3 regions of the Paraburkholderia sp. RL18-101-BIB-B genome follow, and region 1 is predicted to be linked to each of the others. Evidence: riboswitches for the same ligand, from Rfam matches in the RefSeq annotation. Region 1 holds a riboswitch; each other region holds the start of a gene.
The links. Region 1 has a riboswitch for manganese ahead of mntP (manganese efflux pump MntP). Riboswitches for the same ligand answer to the same signal wherever they lie in the genome.
Positions count from the first base shown of each region.

Region 2: linked by a shared signal. The riboswitch ahead of P0D73_RS12415 (sodium:calcium antiporter) and the one ahead of mntP (manganese efflux pump MntP) in region 1 are both predicted to bind manganese.
Region 3: linked by a shared signal. The riboswitch ahead of P0D73_RS25935 (TMEM165/GDT1 family protein) and the one ahead of mntP (manganese efflux pump MntP) in region 1 are both predicted to bind manganese.

Region 1 covers NZ_JARESV010000005.1:93,688-98,270, reverse strand. The annotation lists gene P0D73_RS11110 (bifunctional diguanylate cyclase/phosphodiesterase) at 1-86, shown strand, start outside; gene P0D73_RS11105 (DUF6697 family protein) at 523-894, shown strand; gene ppnP (pyrimidine/purine nucleoside phosphorylase) at 1,022-1,342, opposite strand; gene mntP (manganese efflux pump MntP) at 1,490-2,059, opposite strand; yybP-ykoY riboswitch at 2,069-2,235, opposite strand; gene P0D73_RS11090 (potassium transporter Kup) at 2,632-4,557, shown strand.
Region 2 covers NZ_JARESV010000006.1:107,146-111,728, reverse strand. The annotation lists gene P0D73_RS12420 (HAD family hydrolase) at 294-1,361, shown strand; gene P0D73_RS12415 (sodium:calcium antiporter) at 1,444-2,454, opposite strand; yybP-ykoY riboswitch at 2,548-2,706, opposite strand; tRNA gene P0D73_RS12410 (tRNA-Arg) at 2,781-2,856, opposite strand; gene P0D73_RS12405 (c-type cytochrome) at 3,132-4,028, shown strand; gene P0D73_RS12400 (UvrD-helicase domain-containing protein) at 4,201-4,583, opposite strand, start outside.
Region 3 covers NZ_JARESV010000020.1:99,071-103,653, reverse strand. The annotation lists gene andR (anthranilate 1,2-dioxygenase regulatory protein AndR) at 1-128, shown strand, start outside; gene P0D73_RS25940 (TonB-dependent receptor) at 367-2,598, opposite strand; yybP-ykoY riboswitch at 3,089-3,271, shown strand; gene P0D73_RS25935 (TMEM165/GDT1 family protein) at 3,281-3,871, shown strand; gene P0D73_RS25930 (hypothetical protein) at 4,062-4,448, shown strand.

The DNA of each region.
Region 1 (4,583 bases):
GCTATTATTTCTGCCGCCCGATTCCCATCGAGGGTTTTGAAGCGATGTTGAGCAGCGTCGAGACGCGTCAGTGCGTGGCGGAGTGAGTGAGAGATAAATGACGCGTCATCAGTAGCGCAACGTTGACGCAAGCGCTCGTAGAAACATAGCCTCGGCGTCTGGGCGATCCATACACTTCGTGCGGTTTTCGCCCTCTACATACCTCGGCGTCTTCCTACAAGCGCTTGCGGCAACCGTCTACGAAACCTCGCTCGGTGTCACCTCGAGATTCTGTCATCAACCGTATAACGAACGTATATAACCGCAGGGTGAATGCTGTTAATACGGCGTATCGAAACGCGCGACGAGTCCCGGATGCAGCCAGGTCAATCTGTGGCGCATGTCTCGCTGTTTCGCTCAACCAGCATGCCTTCTTTATCAAGAAGCTCATGCTTTATACAAGGGATTTAGGTACAGGCCGATATCATCGCTCCGCTTGATGCCACTGCTTTAAAGCCAGGCGTCATTCTTGGGAGAAAAATCATGTTTGATATTGGAAAAGAGTATTCTCGGGAAGATATTCATCGGGTGACGGGAGGATGCAAACAGGCATTCTTGCCCGTGAAGGGCGGCAAGGTCGTCGCTGCGCGATTGCGTCAGGATCTCAACCCGTATGCACCGGATGTGATCGTCTGCGATGGCAGCGCCGCTGCACGAGCGGCAGGCCGAACGCTCGCGCGACAGACCGACCCACTGCCTGTTTTTGTCCGAACAGCGACTGATCGATTCCGTTACATGGGCGATTACGTCACCGAGGAATCGTTTACTGCTCCGATCGACTACGCCAAGTACGTGCAGAACACGGGCTTTACGCTTGGTCAGATTTCGCGCGTGATCAAGATGAAGCGCCGTTGATCTCAACGGAAACTTCGATTCGGAATCGTCTCTTCGTCGGTTGGGTTGTGGCTCATGCCCAACCGGCGATCATCAATCACACGCTTGAATGCGCGCGCCGTACCAACGTCGTACGACGCGACACGTTTTACAGATAGCTGCAGACGTAGTCGAGTGTTTCGATCACGTCGATATCGAAGCGGCTTTTCCCGGGCACCGAAAACGACTCGCCCGCACCATACGTCTTCCACTCGTCACTGCCTTCGAGGCGGATGCGGCATTGGCCGGCCTGCACTTCCATGAGTTCCGGCGCATCAGTGCCGAAGTTGAGCGCGCCGGGCAGGATCACGCCAAGCGTTTTGCGCGTACCGTCGGCAAAGAGAACGGTGTGCGAGACACACTTGCCGTCGAAGTAGACGTTGGCTCGTTTAACAATGGAAACCTGATCGAATTGCGTTGCGGCCGTCATGCCAATCTTCCTCTGGGTTGTCGTGGGTGGATGCGTTTGCGCGGACTTCAGGTCGGACGCAAGCCCGCCATGATACAGGCGGCGCGCGCGCCAGTCGTCGATTGCGCCGCAAGAGGTGGAGAGCAGCCGGCGGCCGTCAACCACCGTCTAGCCGATGATCTTCAGATGCTCAGCCAGGATAGTGCTGCCAATACCGATCAGCACGACGCCACCCGCCAACTCCGCACGCCTGCCGGCCACATGCCCGATGACACGGCCAAGCATCACACCGATCGTGACCATTGTCATGGTGGCGAGCCCGATCGCGGCGGCAGTGGAATAGATGTTGACGTCCACGAAGGCGAGGCCCGCACCGACCGCCATGGCATCGATACTCGTGGCGAAGCCGGTCAGCGCCAGCAACCAGAACGAATGCGTCGACGGCTTCGCCGCCTCGATTTCCTTGGCGGCAAAGCTATTGAAAACCATGCGGGCGCCGAGGACCAACAACAGCGCAAACGCGATCCAGTGATCCCATGCGGAAACGTATTGCGCTGCAGCTTTGCCGAGGAACCATCCGACCAGGGGTGTCAGCGCTTCGATGACGCCGAAGATGAGTCCCGTCCTGACAGCCTCACGCCAGTGAGGACGTTTGAGCGTGGCGCCTTTGCCGATTGCGGCCGCAAAGGCGTCGGTGGACATGGCGAAAGCAAGGAACAGCGTTGCGACAGGATTCATGAGAGGAGGGCTCGAGGTCGGGCGGAAAACCGCGACACACCTCCGCGCCCGACCGGTCGCGAGGTGTGTCGATGGTCTTGCCAACCAAAGGGCTACCTGCACCACGGTCTGCGCGACCGAGAATGTTGACGCAGGCGCTTCTGGGTAGAAGCCGGCTACTCCCCAAAGACAGGGGCGAGCATATCACATCGAAAGCTTTATGTAATGCGAATCGCACCTCGCGTATGTGGAGACGAAATAAATCTGTCGCCACTTCATGTATCAGTAGCGTGGCAATCGGCCGATGGTATATGTTGAATTAGTGGCACACCGTCCTTCAGGAAAAGAGACAGGTCACGTTCGCGGAAGGCAGGTACGCAAAACATCAGAACAATACGAGTGCGCGTCCGGCGATAGGGCAACGGGACGCCCGTTCCTCGTACGGAAGTTGCTTCGACGGCGCTGACTGTTGCGTGGGGGACGCAGGCGACTCCTCGAAAAAAACGAGGCCTGACAAAAGCATGAATCGGTTCCGCACGTGCATCGGCCTATGCCAATTGTTGCACCGCGAGAACGCGAAACTGGAGCGAGACATGAGCCAGTCAGTATCCGCCGCGCCCGATGCGGGCCATTCCGGCGGGCGCGGGCATCAGCGGCCGGCGATGCCCGCACTCGCGCTTGCAGCATTGGGTGTGGTGTATGGCGATATCGGCACCAGTCCACTCTATACGCTGCAGACGGTGTTCGATCCAGTCAACGGACTGTCGCTCAACGCGCTGAACGTGGTCGGCATTGTCTCGCTGATCGTCTGGTCGCTGATCGTCGTCGTCTCGCTCAAATACGTCACGTTGATTCTGCGCGCGAACAATCACGGCGAAGGTGGGATCATGGCGCTGCTGGCGCTGGCCGCGTCGTCGGTTGCCACGCGGCCGCGCTTGCGCCATATGTTGCTGGGTGTCGGCATCATGGGTGCAGCACTCTTTTACGGCGACAGTGTGATCACGCCGGCGATCTCGGTGTTGAGCGCGGTCGAAGGTCTTCAGGTCGCCGCACCGTTTCTCAAGACCTGTGTGATTCCCGTGACGCTGGTTGCGCTGGTCACATTGTTCCTGATGCAGAAGCGCGGCACAGCCGGTATCGGCATCGTGTTCGGACCGGTGATGGTGCTCTGGTTCATCGTGCTTGCCGTGGTGGGCGTCATCAACTTGATGCGCGCGCCCGCGATTCTCGTCGCGCTCAATCCGCTCGCGGGGCTGGCGTTTTGCCTGCATCATCGGTGGCTGGCGTTCGTTGCTTTGGGTGCGGTCGTTCTGTCCTTGACCGGCGCGGAAGCGCTCTATGCGGACATGGGACATTTCGGCGCGAGGCCGATCCGGCTGACGTGGTTCGGCCTCGTGTTTCCCGCGCTTGCGTTGAACTATCTGGGGCAGGGCGCGTTGCTGCTTGCCGATCCGGGCGCGCTGCAAAATCCGTTCTACAAACTGTTTCCGCAATGGGCGCTGTATCCGATGATCGTGCTTTCGACGATCGCGACCGTAATCGCGTCGCAAGCCGTTATCTCCGGCACGTATTCGATGACGAAGCAGGCGATGCAACTCGGCTTTCTGCCGCGCATGAATGTCGTCTACACGTCGGAAAGGGAAATGGGGCAAATCTACGTGCCAGGCATCAACTGGACGTTATTGGCCGCCGTCGTGGCGGCTGTGCTCGGCTTCGGTTCATCCACGGCGCTCGGCTCCGCGTACGGTATCGCTGTCACCGGCACGATGCTGATTACGACGATCCTGACGTTCTTCGTCATTCGCTACGCGTGGCATTACAACTGGCTGCTATGCGTGTTTGCGACCGGTTTCTTCTTCGTGATCGACGCGGCGTTCTTCTCCGCGAATCTGCTGAAGCTCATGCAGGGCGGCTGGTTCCCGCTCCTCGTCGGGCTGATCATCTACACGATCATGGCGACCTGGGGACGAGGCTGGGAGATGATGCGCGCCGAAGCGCGCGTGAGGGCCGGGACGATGCCGCTCAAGCCCTATCTGGCCACGTTGTTGAAGGACTCGCCGATGCGATGCGGTGGCACGGCAATCTTTCTATCGCCCGATCCTGATGGCGTGCCGCATTCGTTGATCAACAATTTGATGCATAACCGCGTGCTGCACAAACGTGTCGTTTTCGTGACCGTGAACAATGAGGAGATACCGTGGGTGCCTACGAGTGAGCGCGTGAGTGTGCACCCGCTAGATTCGGATTGCTACCAGGTCACGATCACGTATGGTTTCATGGACGAGGTCGACTTGCCGCGCGCGCTTGAAATTTGTAAGTCGCAAGGTTTGACATTCGAGCCGGCGGAGACTTCCTACTTCCTTAGCCGTGCGACCTTGGTGCCCACTCGTGATAGCGGCATGGCGATGTGGCGAGAGCGTTTGTTCTCAGTCATGTTGCATAACGTGGGTAACGTTGCGGCTTATCTGAAGCTGCCGGCTAATCGAGTGATTGAGTTGGGGGCACGCGTGGAGATTTGAGGAATGCATAAGAACGCGAACAAAAG
Region 2 (4,583 bases), on a different contig from region 1:
CTTGAAACGAGAGACGCCGCATCAAACGAAGCATGCGAAAAGAAGAAGATTCACCACGCTGGCATCGTTAGGAATACTAGCAACGATTCTGGAAATTACAGAGATAAATTTGTAACGCGGCCGAAAGCCAGATCAATCGGGTCCGACTTCCCCGCTTGTTCAATTGGCATTTTTTATGACGGAACAGGCTCAACCGTCATGTCGAAAAAATCCCACAAGGGCTGCAATAACCGCTTTGGCCCATTAGACTTGCGCTCGCTTGAATTCGACCCACCGCTTTCGATGAGGCTTTCATGATTCGCACGTTGCACCGGTACTGCATTGCCTTCACCGTTGTCCTTCTTTCCGCTTGCTCCGTGACGCCGCGCCAGGACGCCATGTCGCAGACCGGTGAATCGACGGCCGCCGGGTTGGCGTCATGGAACGACACGAAGACCAAACGCTCTATCGTCGACTTCGTCACGCTGGTGACGACGCCCGAGTCCAAGGACTTCATCCCGCGCGCCGACCGGATCGCCGTGTTCGATAACGACGGCACGCTGTGGCCGGAGCAACCGGCCTCGGTGCAACTGGTGTTCGCGCTGCAACGTGTGAAGACGGTGGCCGCGCGGCATCCGGAATGGAAGCGTCAGGAACCGTTCCGCTCAATCCTCAAAGGCAATCTCAAGAATGTGGCGGCAAGCGGCGACGCCGGCTCGATGCGGGTGTTGGCGGCGGCCCACGCCGGCCTGACGGGCGACCAGTTCGCCGCGCTCGTGCACGAATGGTTCGATGCCGCGAACGACCCGCGCTTCAACCGGCCTTACGCCGATCTCGCGTATCAGCCCATGCTCGAGTTGCTCGCCTATTTGCGCGCGAGCGGCTTCAAGACCTATCTGGTGACGGGCGGCGACGTCGAGTTCGTCCGCGACGTGGCTCAGCGCATGTACGGCATTCCGCCCGAGCAGGTGATCGGCAGCACCGTGAAGTATCGCTACGGCCAGAGCAACGGCGCGGTCTCGCTGACGCGCCTCGCGCAAGTCGACACGCTGGTCGACGGCTCGGCCAAACCGCTTGCCATCGATCGCGTGATCGGCCGACGTCCGGTGATCGCGTTCGGTAACGCGGACGGCGACGCGCCGATGCTCGAATGGACCTCGGTAGGCGACGGCCCGCGCCTCGCCGCGCTCGTGCATCACACAGACGCGCAACGCGAATACGCGTACGACCGCGCGGCGAAGAGCGGCAAGCTCGACAAAGGTCTGGACGAGGCCGGCGCGAAAGGCTGGCTCGTCGTCGATATGAAAGATGATTGGAAGACCGTGTTCAAGCCTGAAGGCGCGATGACGGCAGCGGCGCCGGCGACGCCCCCGGCGAACTGAGCCTGAACCGCTGAAGGCCATTCGTCAGCGGCCTTCAGCGGTTGTTAGAGTTGTCGCGCTATGACTGGCTTTAGCGCCTTGTCTAGCGACTCAGCGTAATCGCCAGATACGTGGCATAGAGCGCGCCGCAAACCAGCAACGCCCACACCGGCACGCCGCGCTCGCGCACGTTGAGCCGCAGCCACGCCGCCGCCGCGAGCGTGATCACGATGCCGGTCACCACTTCGATGCGCGGCACCCACGGCGTCAGCAGAATACCGATCGCTGGCAGCAAGGTGCCTTGGAACACCATCGCGCCGGTGATGTTGCCGAACGCCAGCGTGTCCTTGCCGCGGCGAATCCACAGAATGCTGTTGACCTTCTCGGGCAGCTCGGTGGCGATAGGAATGATCAGCAGCGAGAGCAGCAGCGGCGACACCCCAAGCGCCTGCGACACGCCGCGCACACCATGGATGAAGCCTTCCGCGCCCCACACCAGCAGCGCGACGGCCAGCGCCAGTTGCACCACGATGGTCGCGAGGTTGGTCGGCACGCCAAGGCGCGAGATCAGCATCTTGCCCGGCGCTTCGGTGCCGTGGCCGGCATCGACCAGATCATTCGATGCGCGGAAGGTCATCACCACATAAGTGACGTACACGCCGACCAGCGCCACGCTGAAGAACGCGCGCACCATCATCTGCTCATGCGGCACGTACATCGCTGCGGCGGCCAGCACGAACGCGCACAGGAAATAGTTGAGGTCGCGCGTGAAGCCCGTACGCTCTGGCGCGACCCAGCCGCGCGCGCCGCGTGAACCGAGAATCGCAAGCGTCATGAGGAAGGTGGAGAGGGTGGAGAGCATCAGCGGCGCGCCGAGAATCGCGCCGACGCCGATCTCCTGATTGACCGCGCTATCCGTCGTGCCGCCCGCGATCGCGAGCAGCGGCACTAGCGTCTCGGGCAGCGCTGTGCCGACAGCGGCGAATAGCGAACCCGTTACGCCTTCGGAAATCTTGAGGCGTTCGCCCAGATGCTCGAGCGCATTGGTGAAGAGCTCGGCCGCCACCAGAATGACGACCAGCATGATGCCAAGTTCGAACAGGAGACCAGTCATGCGCGGCGCTCCGCATACACGCAGAGGCGGTGCGGCGGACGGGCAGAAGGGGAGACTGGCAGGGTACGACGTTGTTTCACAGGGCAACTCCGCGGTCGGACGTAGATGACAAACCAATGACGCACCGCCGCCCGTCCGACCAGAACGAGGCAGTGCGTCAATGGTCTCGCCAAACCGACCCGGTCGAACGCGCCATGACCCGCAGGCCAAGTATGTTGACGCGCTCTCCTTCAAAGGATGAAGGAAGTCGGGACACGACAAGGCCGCAAAAAAACAAAAGGGCTTAGCGCATTCTGCGTAAGCCCTTGAACGAGATCGACTCTCTATGGTGCGCCCGGCTGGGATCGAACCAGCAACCCCTGCCTTCGGAGGGCAGTACTCTATCCATTGAGCTACGGGCGCTTCAACACGAAAGCGCGGCAACCAGAACGGATGCGACGCCAAAGCGAGACCGAAAGGATACCCGGTTTCGGCCACACCGTCCACCGGACGGCCCCAATGACGGCATTCGGCGGCTTTCCGACAACCCTCGCGATGCGGGTAAACGCCTGCTGAACACCCCGCCGCGCCCCTCGCCGCCGTCGAAATGTTCCGTCTATAATCGTCCGTGGCTGATTAAAGAACAAGAAGTTGCCGTCACGCTGTACCGCTCACATACCCACGGAGACGAGACAAGCATGAGCGAAGCACCACACGGAGCCCCGATCAAAACCCCCGGACAGCTCGTCGCCGCGATCATTGCCAGTTTTGCGGTACCGATCGTCATCATCGTTCTGCTAGTGATCTACGTCGACAATTCGACGCGCACCGGCGCCGGCACCGACTCTCTCTCCGAAGCCGAGGTCACCGCCCGCATCAAGCCGTTCGCCCAGGTCGACATTCGCGACGCCAACGCGCCGCGCGTCTACAAGAGCGGCGAGGAAGTCTACAAGGCCGTGTGCTCCGCGTGTCACGCGTCGGGTGCGGCAGGCGCGCCGAAATTTACCAATGCTGCCGACTGGGCGCCGCGCATCGCGCAAGGCTTCGATACGCTGCTGCACACTGCCCTCACCGGTAAAGGCGCGATGCCGCCGCGCGGCGGCACCAGCCCGGACGACTACAGCGATTTTGAGATCGCCCGCGCGGTCGCCTATATGGCCAACAACTCCGGCGGAAGCTTCCCTGAACCGGCTCAGCCGGCAGCAGGCGCCGCTGCGGCCTCCGGTGCAGCAGCGGCAGCGCCGGCCGGCGCTTCCGACGCGGGCGCGGCTCAGGCCGCCGCAGCGATGGCCGCCATGGCCAGCGTGCCGCAAGCGGCCGCGCCGGCAGCGGGCGGCACGCAAAGCGCGGACGCGTCGCAAGCCGGCAAGGCGTTGTATCAGCAGGTTTGCCAGGCCTGTCACGCGGCTGGCGTGCTGAACGCACCGAAGTTCGGCGACAAGGACGCCTGGGCACCGCGTCTGAAAGAGCCAATGGACACGGTCTATAACTACGCGCTGCACGGCAAGGGCGCGATGCCTCCGAAGGGCGGCTCGACTGCCTCCGACGCGGACGTGAAGGCCGCCGTCGACTACATGGTCAGCGCGGTGAAGTAAGACGCACCGCTCGCGGCGTTTGCCACGCGACAAAAAATCCCTGCACCGTGGCGACGCGGCGCAGGGATTTTTTTATATCTCGGCCAACAAACAGGCCTACGAGATTCGCGTTATGCGCCAGGTTGGGCGCTGTCCGCGAGCGGCTGCGCACTCGACGTTTCGAAGCGCCCACTCAAGGCTTCTGCAACAGCGCCTTCAAACTCGCGAGCCGGTCTTTCGGCGACATCGGCGCTTCTTCGGGCGTCGGCGGCGGGGCATCGTCGAGCAGCATTTCGGGGATGAAGCGCGACGGCTCGCACACCACCGTTTCACGCGCGCGCTTGCGCTTCTTGCACCAGTTCAGATGCAGGCTGCGTTGTGCACGCGTGATCGCCACGTACATCAGCCGGCGTTCTTCTTCGATGCGCGCGTCGTCGATCGGCTCGTCGTCCGGACCGCCGCGATGCGGCATGATGCCTTCCTCGACGCCCACCAGAAACACGTGCGGATACTCCAGGCCCTTCGACGCATGCACCGTCGAAAGCCGCACCGCGTCGGGATCTTCCTCGCGGCCTT
Region 3 (4,583 bases), on a different contig from region 1:
CGACAGCCGGCGTCTATGTCTCAGACGTCGCTCTGGATTGCGGCTTCATGCACTTAGGGCGATTTTCGATCGAGTACAGGAAACGATTCGGCGAATCACCGTCCGATACGCTCGCGCGGCGGATGTAACTCCAGGGATGATAAAGGTCGTGGCGGTCGCAAGGATCAGTGCCGCCCCAGGTTCCGACTGACTACTCGGCGCGAGGAAGGCTTTCTCCAGTCCTTGCGGCGGTCACCCGTGAGCTAATCCGGGTGACCGCTCGCGACCGCGAACGTGACTGGTGACGCAAACCGCGTCACTGTCTCAACGTCTATTCATGAATCCAGTTGAGCGCCCGCGACTTCACCGGCCGACAACTCACAAGGCTCAAAAATTGGCGTGAAGGTTCACAAACGCACTCAACGATTCGCCGACATACGCTCCGGCAGCATTTGCAGCAATGAAGTAGCGCCGATCCGTGAGATTGTGAATGTTGAGGTCGACGCCCCACCGGCGCGTTTCATAGCCAAGCGCGGCATTCGCAATCACATACGACGGAATGGAATTGACGTTCGTGATGTCGCTATAGGTCTTGCTGACATAGTTGACACCGGCGCCGACATGAAACCCCGGCAGGCCCGCGATGGAAAAGTCGTATGTGGTCCAGAGGTTCGCAATGTATGCAGGCGCGCCTTGCGGATGATTGCCCACCGACGCCACCCCTTGCGGATTGTCGGTGATCTTCGCGTCTTGCGCCGTGAAATTGGCGACGACGTGCCACTGCGAGGTAATGCTTGCGTCAAGAGACGCCTCGGCGCCCTTCGTCCTCTGACTGTCGAAGACGACGCTTTCCACATTGTTGATCGTGGTCAGCGCAGCCACGTTATCGCGCTCCACGTCGAACAACGCCGTATTCAGAACATACCGGTCGTCGAGAAACGAGAACTTGATGCCCGCCTCGTATTGCAAGGCAGATTCCGGAGCGCCGATTCCATTTTGCGTGTTTTCGGAGTTGAAGTTGGCGAGATGACTCTTCGACACGCCAAAGTACGGCGACATCCACGGCAGTGCCTTGTACAGCACGCCAATGTTCCAGCTCACCGGCGCATCGTTGCGTGAGTCGGTCACCCCGGCAACCAGCGGCTGCCCTTCTGTGTCGAAGCGGCCAGGCACCGTGATATTCGGCGTGAGCGACGTGTCCCACCAGTCCTTGCGCACGCCCGCGCGAACTTTCAGCTTGTCGGTCACGTCGATCTGATCGGTTGCATAAACGCTGTAGTAATTTGCAACCAGGTGATCGTTATCACACGAATGCTTCGCGTCGCAAAGAAACGCCAGCCCGGCGAGCGACGTCTCTGGTGGCACAGGAGCGAATGCGTTCGGTATGTTCGGCAGATCCGCCGTGGTACGCTCAGTATCGATCGTCTGATGCTGATATTCGAATCCCGTGAGCAGCGTGTGTTTGACGCTGCCGGTCCCAAACCGCCACACCGGCTCCAGCTGATAGTCGAAACTGTTATCCGAATCATCCTGCTGCCGTAGCTGCCGGCCGACCACTTCACTGCCGCTCACCTTCGTACTCGTGCTATCGCCATTGCCGAGCACATCGAGGCTTTGGTGCAAATACGAGAAGCGGTTATTGATGGTCAGAAAGTCATTGACCTTCCACTCGTCGGTGAGCGTCGGGCGGACGTAGTTGCCGCGTGCGAACGCAAAGGGCGTCGAATACTTCGAATCGATTGATACGTTCGTGATGGGTGAGCCATGAAAATAGATCAGACCATACGAGTCAGGCGTTTCGTGAATGTCGCGCGCATCGAGTGAGAAATTGATCTTGTGATTGTCGAGCTTCCATTCGAAGGCGGGTCTGATTTCCTCGTCACGGCTCGCCAGGTCGCGGAATCCATCGGAACGCGATACGGTTGCATCGACCCGATAGTTCAACCCAGATATTCCTGTTGGTCCCGTCACGTAGCCGCTACCGGAGATCGTGCCAAACGAGCCCGACTGTATATTGCCGCCGTAGTGGAAGTCGGAAGATGGCGTGTAGTGGACGATATTGATCGTGCCTCCCGGCGGGCCACTGCCGAACAGCGCCGACCCCGGGCCTTCCAGAATCTCGATGCGCTCGACGCCGTTCAACGAATGCGAGATGCCGCCCAAAAGGTCTCCGTCGGAGAATCCGTCGTTGTAGATCTGCGCGTTCAGGCCGCGAATCAGAAAATGGTCGTAATAGCCCTTCGTATCCTGACCACCGACATTCACACCGCTGGCGTTGCTGACGCCTTGCCGAAGCATCGTCGCGCCCTGCTCGGTCATCAGCGCGCGCGGGATCACCTGCACGCTTGCCGGCAAATCCTTGAGCGCGGTTCCTGTCTTGCTTACGGCGGCAACCTGGTCGGGGTCGTTCACGTTATCGTCCTGAACGACTTGCCCGGGTGTTGCCGCGCGAACCTGTACGGGCGGCAGTGTCGGCGCGTCGGCGACACCGTCCTGTTCGCCGCCCGATGGCAGTGAGTCCTGTGCCGCAGCAGAATGCGCCAGCGTCAGTGCAATAAGTGAACTGGTCAGTCCCACGCTCGCCCTTTTCCCAAACCTTCGGACATCCACTTTCTTCACGTTTCATTCTCCTGTCTCATTTGTCTGTTGCCGGTTCGCGACCCTGCTTGCGCCTCTACGTACCGGCTGCCAACGCAAGCGCGTCCGCATAGAAAGCCCTCTTCAGAATGCAAATCATTACGATTTATATTCATAAAAAATCTGATTTTTCTTCCGGTTATTCAAGGCTGAGACCCCCGTCGACGGAATCTGCCGTGGAAGTCCACTTCGTGCCGTTGCAACTCGTCGCCCGCTCTTGCCCGCGTCTGGCGGACAAAGCGAAAGGGAACCATGACGGCTCCCTGTGAACGGTATCGGTCGGATTTTTATTCCCGCTGGACGAACGCCAGCCATTACAGTCGGTTATAACGGCCCCGATGCTCGCCCTTACCTGGCGCCCTTGCCTCCGTCTGCCAGATTCCGCATTCGTAACCTCACGCCGGTCCATCTCGACGCACCCGCTTTCGGAAAGCTGACGATTTGCGTTACCGGGCCAGGACACTGTAGAATCGCCCCTCTCATTGGGGAGTAGCCGCCTCGACCGCAATGTTCGAGGGTGCCCGTCAACATACTTGGTGGTCGACAGACCGCCATGGCGTGCACAGCACTATGCCTGGCAAGACCGATGACTCGCATTCCGACCTGACCGGGTCGCCGGAATGCGCGTCATCGCGTACTTATTGCGCGGCCCGGCCCACAACCTATGCAATCGTTCCTCGTTTCGACCAGCGTGGTCGGCCTAGCCGAAATCGGCGACAAGACCCAACTGCTGTCCTTGGTGCTGGCTGCCAGATATCGCAAGCCCATTCCGATTATTCTCGGCGTCTTTGTCGCAACGCTCGTCAATCATGCGGCGTCCGGCGCGTTGGGGGCATGGCTTGCGAGCGTTCTGAGCCCCACGATCCTGAACTGGGCGGTCGTCGCATCATTTGCCGTCATGGCCGTCTGGATTCTGATTCCCGACAAGCTCGACGGTGCCGAGGCGGTGTCGACCAGGCATCCGATGGGTGTGTTCGGCACCACGGCTCTAACGTTCTTTCTGGCCGAAATGGGTGACAAGACGCAGATCGTAACGATCGCTCTGGCTGCGCGATTTCACGAGTTCTTCGGGGTGGTCGCCGGCACCACGCTCGGCATGATGCTGGCAAACGTGCCCGTCATCTACCTGGGGCACAAGTTCGCCGACCGTCTGCCAACCAAGGCGGTCCACATTCTGGCCGCCGTCATCTTCGTTGTCCTCGGTGGCTTTGCCCTCAGGACGGCGCTGTATCCGCACGAGCACCCGCTGTTCTAGGTCGAAGGGTTGCTTTTGTATGATCGAGGTCGTGCCGTCCGCGGTCGCCTGAGATGCCCTCGAAGATCACAGAGCCGGCCCCGACGTCTGTTGCCTGCGATGTTGGACGAGTTACTTCAGCACGGCTGATAAACACGCTCTGACGAACGCTAAAGAGTCAAAGTGCCCGCACTGCCTCGCGGGCACTGTTTTGATGAACACCTTTTGCAAAAACACGCGAAAGGATGTGTTGCCGAAGATTTCCGGCGTGCCGTTGTGCGTTCGAGAAAAAAGCAGCCCTACCGTTCCGGTTTTCACCTTTGTAAAGGAAATCGTGCTTGCATCGGGCGATGGGTATACAGTCAGTACATGGGTCGCACTCAGTGTCCCTTGTTCTGGAATCATCATGCGATCACAAATCAAAATTGCAGCACGTACGTCTGGAAACGTGAGCGAATATGCTCTGTCGCGTCAGGCACAAGCACTCTCCCTCGAACAGGCGGATCGTGCACGGGCGGAAAAACGACGCGTCAATGACGCCCGCATCGATTCAAACGCAAGCAAGTGGCGCTATTCAGCGCCGTCGGCAGAGCGTTGACGCCGAGGTCTCTGACCACATCCACTTGATTGACCGGCAAGCCTACTGGCATTGCGGCACGCGGCCGTTCCGGATTGCACACTGACTGCAAGGCCTGAAGAGTCAACGGCGGCACTTGCCACTGGCTCAGCGAAC